Regions from separate parts of the Ruminococcus sp. N15.MGS-57 genome, predicted to be linked through region 3. Evidence: predicted binding sites of a transcription regulator. Region 3 holds the regulator's gene; each other region holds the start of a gene.

Region 1 (2,278 bases), on a different contig from region 3:
AACGGCTCAGACGATGTGCTTGCCACAGCTTTCAGAGCGTTTTTCAACTCTGATAAGCCTATACTTTATCCTGATATAACTTACTCTTTCTATCCTGTTTGGTGTGAGCTTCTGAAAATACCATACAAGACTAAGAGCGTTGACGATGATTTTGTAATAAATATCGAGGACTTCAAAGAGCCTAACGGCGGCGTTGTTATCCCTAACCCTAATGCTCCGACAAGCCTTGGTGTGGGTGAGAAATTTATAAGAGAACTTCTTGAAAACAATCAGGACAGCATTGTTATAATCGACGAGGCATATGTGGATTTCGGCAGATATTCCTGCGTGGAGCTTGTGAAAGAGTACGATAATCTCGTTGTAACACAGACTTTCTCAAAGTCACGTTCTCTTGCAGGCATGAGAGTGGGCATGGCTTTTGCCAGTGCCGAGCTCATCAGCTATATGCAGGCTGTTAAGGACTCATACAATTCCTATCCTCTCGACCAGATAGCCATAGAAACTGCCGTTGCAAGCCTTTCTGACGAGGATTATTTCAAGGCGACAGTTGAAAAGGTCAAGGCAACAAGGGATAGAACAGCGGAAAAAATGCGTGAAATGGGCTTCAACGTCCCTGACAGCGAAACGAATTTTCTCTTTGCACAGCATGAAAAGCTCTCTGCAAAGGAGATCTTCACATACCTCCGTGAAAATGGTATCTTCGTGAGATACTTCAACAAGCCGAGAATAGATAACTTCCTGAGAATCACTATCGGCACAGACGAGGAAATGGATCTTATGCTTGAAAAGCTTTCGGAGATATGCAAATAATATAGTTATCACAAAAGCTTATGGATATATCTATTCAGTGTAGGGGCAAACAGTGTTCGCACCTTAGTTTCTGATTTTTTTGAAAGACTTTTGTTCGGGCGGCTCTGACCGCCCTTTTTTGTGCCTTATCCCTTAAAATCAGAGCATAAAGGTATTGAAAATCAGAAAATGTTGTGATATAATTATCATAAGTAATTATTGCCTGAAGAAAGGATATGTATATATGTTGATAAATTCACTGGCGGCGCTTGCCCTTGGCTTTGCGCTGGATATGCTCCTTGGCGACCCTGAAGTAGTGGTCTATCCTCAGTATTTTATAAAAAAGCTTGTGGCAAAGCTTGATAAGTCTTTCAGAAACAGCTATAAAAACAACCCCGAAGCACAGCGTATGGCAGGTCTTATGATGACTGTGATAGTGCTTCTTATAGTTGCCGCTGTGGCATTGCTTCTTCTATTCGTGGGTTATAAGCTAAATGCCGCACTTGGCATCTTCCTCGAGGGCATAATGTGCTGGTCAGCACTTTCTGTAAAGTCCCTTAAAACTGCGGCAGGGGGAGTGATGCGTGCTGCAAGGGCAGGCAATCTTTCTTCTGCACAGCGCAAGGTAAAAAAAGTGACCTTTCGTGACACTGACGATATGAACATTGACGCTGTTATAAAAAGCACGGTGGAGTCGGTTGCAGAGAACACCACAGATTGGGCGGTCGCACCTATTTTCTGGTCTGCGATATTCGGCGGTCTGGGCGGAATACTCTACAGAACAGTGAATATTATCGACAACACAGTGGGCTATAAAACAGACACATACATAAACTTTGGCAAATTCCCTGCAAAGCTGGACGACGTTCTCAGTTTTATACCTGCAAGAATAGCCGCCCTGCTTATAAAAATGAACGTTTCTTATCTTCACCTTGACAGCAAGAACGCTTCTCAGGTATACAAAAAAGACAGAAGAAAATCCCCTAGTCCTAATTCAGCGCAAACTCAGTCGGTGTGTGCAGGTGCATTGGGTATACAGCTTGGCAGTGATGAGTATTACGGCGGACAGCTTGTAAGAAAGCCTGTTATAGGCAGAAATCTAAAGCCATGTGAGCCTAACGATATATTCTGGGCAAATCAGCTTTTGCTTGGCACATCGTTCTATGCTATGCTTTTTACAGCAGTTATAAGAACAGCACTGTTCTTTGTGATATGATATAAAATAACAATAGCCGAGAGGTAAATGCCCCTCGGCTATGTTTTTATAGTGTAGAGGCGACCTTGGGTCGCCCGCTTATCATTAATTTCTGTGCAAAAAAAAGACCTCCCACCAAGAGAGGTCTTTTGTGTTATCAGTGGTTTCTGTACCAATCACGAATGAACTTGCCGCTTGCTGTTAGCTGTGAAGTGCCGCTCTTTATTGCTTTGAGGTTCGTGCCGCTCTTGAATGCGGAAGCCGTTTCGCTCTTTCCGCAGGCTGACCAGTTTA
Region 2 (2,278 bases), on a different contig from region 3:
TATGCCTATAAATATTCTCAACGGAGAGCCTTTTGAAAAAGGTTATTTAAATTACGAAGAAGACGTTCTCAAAAATATTTGCGAAAAAGGTCTTAAAGACGTACTCGAATGAGTTATGAATATGGTTAAAAAGAGAACAATAAAAATGGAAGACCTGATAAACGAATACAACCAAACTAATGATACAAAAGGAGAAAAGCATGAAAATATACTGCATGAGTGATATCCATGGCTGTTATTCAGCACTTTGCGACGCTTTGGAGCTTGTCATTGACCACCTTGACGAGCCTGACACAAAGCTTATCTTTCTGGGAGATTATATCCACGGCGGCGAGGACAATATAGCTGTGCTTAAAAAGATTATGGGCTTGCAGAATACATATGGCCATAACAAGGTGGTGGCGCTTCTTGGCAATCACGAGGAAATGGTGATGAGCGGTTTTTCTTCGGTGAATGAAATGCTTGGCAGCGGCGAATATGATGACGCTGATGACTCGTATAGATATTGGTTTGAACGTCTGCCGAGATATCATGTTGAGGGCAACACTATCTTTGTCCACGCAGGCATTGACGAGGATTCGGGCAATGCTTGGGAATACTGCACCGAGGATTATATTTTTACAGAGCAGTATCCCCACAGGCTTGGCAAGACACACGGACTTGACAAAAAGGTGGTGGCAGGGCATGTCCATACCAACACGATTTCAGGCGACCGCAGATTTAACGATATCTACTATGACGGAGCGAGTCACTACTACATTGACGGAGATGTGCTCAGCACAGGAGATATAAATGTTCTTATGGTAGACACTGACACTGATAAGTATTATAAGGTAACAGAGAATTACAATATTCCTATTGAGCCTTATGACAGTGAAGCTTGGTAGACTATTGTATGCCGTCTTAAAACCCAATATAACACTAACGTCCCCAAGTTTTCCTCGGGGACGTTTTTTACTTTGTCAACTGCCATGAAAAGAGTTAATTAAAAATTCAGAACTTTTGTTCGATTTTCTGTTGTAAAACAGAAAGTTTCGTGGTATACTATTATACATAAAGGAAAAAGGCGGTGATGCTATGGAAAAGACCTATGTTGCAATAGACCTGAAATCTTTTTATGCTTCGGTTGAGTGCGTGGAAAGGCAGCTTGACCCATTGAATACAAACCTTGTGGTGGCTGATGAGAGCCGAACGGAGAAAACTATATGTCTTGCAGTGTCACCGTCACTGAAAAGCTTTGGTATTTCAGGTAGGGCAAGGCTTTTTGAGGTCATTCAGCGTGTGGAGCAGGTCAATAAGGAGCGTTTGCAGAAAGCTCCTAAAAGACAGTTTTCAAAGAAAAGCTATATCTATTCGGAGCTATCCGACCCTGCCTGCGAGCTTGATTATATCGTGGCAACTCCGCAAATGGCGAAATATTTGGCTGTGAGCGCAAAAATATACGGGATTTATCTGAAATATGTGTCACCAGAGGATATTTTCGCCTATTCTATCGACGAGGTCTTTATTGACGCAACGGGCTATCTCGGGCTTTATAACGTTGACGGACGTGGCTTTGCACAAATGCTCATTTTGGACGTGCTGAAAACTACAGGTATAACCGCCACAGCAGGCGTTGGAACGAATATGTATCTGTGCAAGGTGGCAATGGATATTGTGGCAAAGCATATCCCTGCGGATAAAAACGGCGTCCGTATCGCAGAGCTGAACGAACAGCTTTACAAAGAAACGCTGTGGGGGCATACCCCTATCACGGACTTTTGGCGTGTGGGCGCAGGCACAGCGAGCCGCCTTGAAAAGCTTGGTATTTACACCATGGGGGATATCTCACGCTGGTCGCTGGACCATTATCTTATAGGGAAGCTTTACAAGGTTTTCGGCAAAAATACCGAGCTTCTTATCGACCACGCATGGGGTATCGAGCCTACCGCCATACCTGACGTGAAGTCATACCGCCCCTCGAACAACAGCATTTCCTCTGGGCAGGTCTTGCAAGAGCCGTGTAATTATGAGCGCACAAGGCTCATTCTGTGGGAAATGGCTGATATGCTGTCCCTTGATCTTGTGGATAAGGGCGTTGTAACAAATCAGATCGTTCTCACTGTGGGGTATGATAAAGAAAGCTTGGCGGACGGTCACTATACTGGCGAGGTGGTTTGCGACCACTATGGCAGGAAGATACCCAAGCACGCCCATGGCACTCAAAATCTAGGCAGGCACACTTCCTCGACCAGAAAAATAATAGACGCAACCATGGCTCTTTTTGACAGAATTATCG
Region 3 (2,278 bases):
TATACGAACGCTCTTTGCGTTTCAGGCACTCACGGAAAGACCACAACTTCTTCCATGCTCACACAGATATTCGTTCAGGAGGGTACTGACCTTTCCTGCGTTATAGGCGGAAAGCTCCCAAGCATAGGCGGCTCAGGCAAGGCAGGCTCATCACAGACTATGGTCTGTGAATCCTGTGAGTTCGAGGATCATTTTCTCAGACTTTTCCCTGACGTTTCAATTATCCTTAACGTTGACGCAGACCACCTTGAGTATTTCAAGAATATTGAAAATATCATAAAGTCTTTCCATAAGTTCGCAACCATGGCTTCAAAAGCCGTTATCTATAATGGCGACGACGCAAATACTCTGAAAGCCGTTGAGGGTGTCAACAAGGAAATGATATCTTTCGGCTGGGATAAGAAAAACGATTATTCTGCCGTTATAAAGTCTAAAAAAGGCTTGCAGACACGCTTTGAGCTTTATTATAAGGGCGAGTTTGTCAGAGAGCTTACTATCCATGTTCCTGGCGACCATAACGTCATGAACGCCCTTGCAGCTATCGCTGCCGCAAGATATTCAGGCGTTTCATGGGAGGGTATCGAAAAGGGACTTGATACTTTCTTTGGCGCAATAAGACGTTTCGAGAAGATAGCCGAGGTCAAGGGCGTTACTATCGTTGACGATTACGCTCACCACCCAAAGGAGATCGAGTGTACACTGAAAGCCGCAAAGGGTCTTGATTTCAACAGAGTGTGGGCAGTTTTCCAGCCTTTCACCTATTCAAGAACAAAGATACTCATGAACGATTTTGTGAAAGCACTTTCTATTGCAGATATTGCCGTTGTAACGGATATCATGGGAAGCCGTGAGAAAAATACCGACGGTGTTTATGCTGAACAGCTTGCAGAGAAGATACCAAATGCAGTTTGGTTCAAGACCGACCATGAGCTTGTTGATAAGCAGACTGCACAGCAGAAGGAATATAACTTCTCACAGTGTATCGACTATATAAAGAAAAACTGCAAGGAGGGCGACCTTGTTATAACTCTTGGCTGCGGAGATGTCTATAAGCTTGCAAAAAGGCTTGCAAAAGAGCTTTAGGTTTAGAAGATAAAGATTTATTGATATAACAGAAAGGACGGAGCTATGAGAAAAGTAACCGAGAACGAGAAAATGGTATTCGAGTTCATAAAGGATCGCATAGAAGAGGGATATCCGCCGACAGTTAGGGAGATTTGTGCGGAGTTTGGCTTTAAGTCTACCTCAACAGCCCATAGATATATAAATAATCTCACCGCAAAAGGCCTTCTTGAAAAGGGAAATAACCAGAACAGAGCCATAAGGCTCACAGGCGGCAACGGCATGAAGATCCCCCTTGTGGGAACTGTCACCGCAGGTATCCCTATCACTGCCATTGAGGAGATAACAGACTATATAAGCTTCCAGCCTGCAAGGCATTACAGCAATCCGCTTTTTGCCCTAAAGGTAAGGGGAGAGTCCATGATAAACGCCGCTATCCTTGACGGAGATATGGTAGTTATAGAGCAGACCCCATATGCAGAAAACGGCGATATAGTCTGCGCGCTTGTTGACAACGAGTCAGCTACCATAAAGACTTTCTATAAAGAGGACGGCCATTACAGACTGCAGCCTGAAAATGACACCATGGATCCTATCATAGTAGACGAAGTAAGCATACTTGGCAAGGTTGTGGGCGTTGTAAGATATCTGTAAATATAGATAAAGAAGATTTGTAGGGGCGAACAGCGTTCGCCCGTGTCATTAAAGAAAACGGGCGGATAGTCCAACATAGATATAGAAAAAACTTCGACAAACAAAACAGTTCTAAGTGTGTAAAGGATTGGTAATAATGAGCAGACATTGTACATTCTGCGGTTCTAAGCTGGAGGACGGAGCTAAGATATGCACCAACTGCGGAAAAATGGTACCTATCGCCTCATCGACCCAAAGACGTGGCGAGCAGGAGTTTATAGACCGTTCAAGGATACAGGGCATACCGAAGCGTGTTTATGAACACCCGAAAAGAGCCGAAGCAGAGGAAAGAATGCGCCGAGAGCAGGAAGCTCGCAGGGTAAAGCGTGTAAGAGAGACAGAGCGAAACAGAGAAATGAGTGCGGCAGACTATAGGCGCACCCCAACTGAACATTCAAGCAGCGGCAAAGAGAATTATGGTAAGGGCAAAAAGATACTAAAGACCTTGCTTAAGATCGCAGTGGTAATATTGGTGATATATTTTGCGATTGCCTTTGTGAGAATATTCAGCGTAAGACATTCC

What was found. Region 3 encodes LexA, which represses DNA repair genes until DNA is damaged. Its sites were predicted from a motif close to CNAACANNTGTTNG; they were not measured.
Region 1: a site for LexA is predicted at 894-907, ahead of cbiB (adenosylcobinamide-phosphate synthase CbiB). Genes of this name have one in related genera too.
Region 2: a site for LexA is predicted at 996-1,009, ahead of WS40_RS09515 (Y-family DNA polymerase). Genes of this name have one in related genera too.

What each region holds. Positions count from the first base shown of each region.
Region 1 covers NZ_LARF01000001.1:14,433-16,710, forward strand. Annotated here, with positions in the region: gene hisC (histidinol-phosphate transaminase) at 1-810, shown strand, start outside; gene cbiB (adenosylcobinamide-phosphate synthase CbiB) at 1,034-2,005, shown strand; gene WS40_RS11190 (cellulase family glycosylhydrolase) at 2,142-2,278, opposite strand, start outside.
Region 2 covers NZ_LARF01000052.1:8,655-10,932, reverse strand. Annotated here, with positions in the region: gene WS40_RS09525 (DUF6994 family protein) at 1-112, shown strand, start outside; gene WS40_RS09520 (metallophosphoesterase) at 201-887, shown strand; gene WS40_RS09515 (Y-family DNA polymerase) at 1,078-2,278, shown strand, end outside.
Region 3 covers NZ_LARF01000004.1:6,042-8,319, reverse strand. Annotated here, with positions in the region: gene murC (UDP-N-acetylmuramate--L-alanine ligase) at 1-1,083, shown strand, start outside; gene lexA (transcriptional repressor LexA) at 1,129-1,716, shown strand; gene WS40_RS01215 (zinc ribbon domain-containing protein) at 1,853-2,278, shown strand, end outside.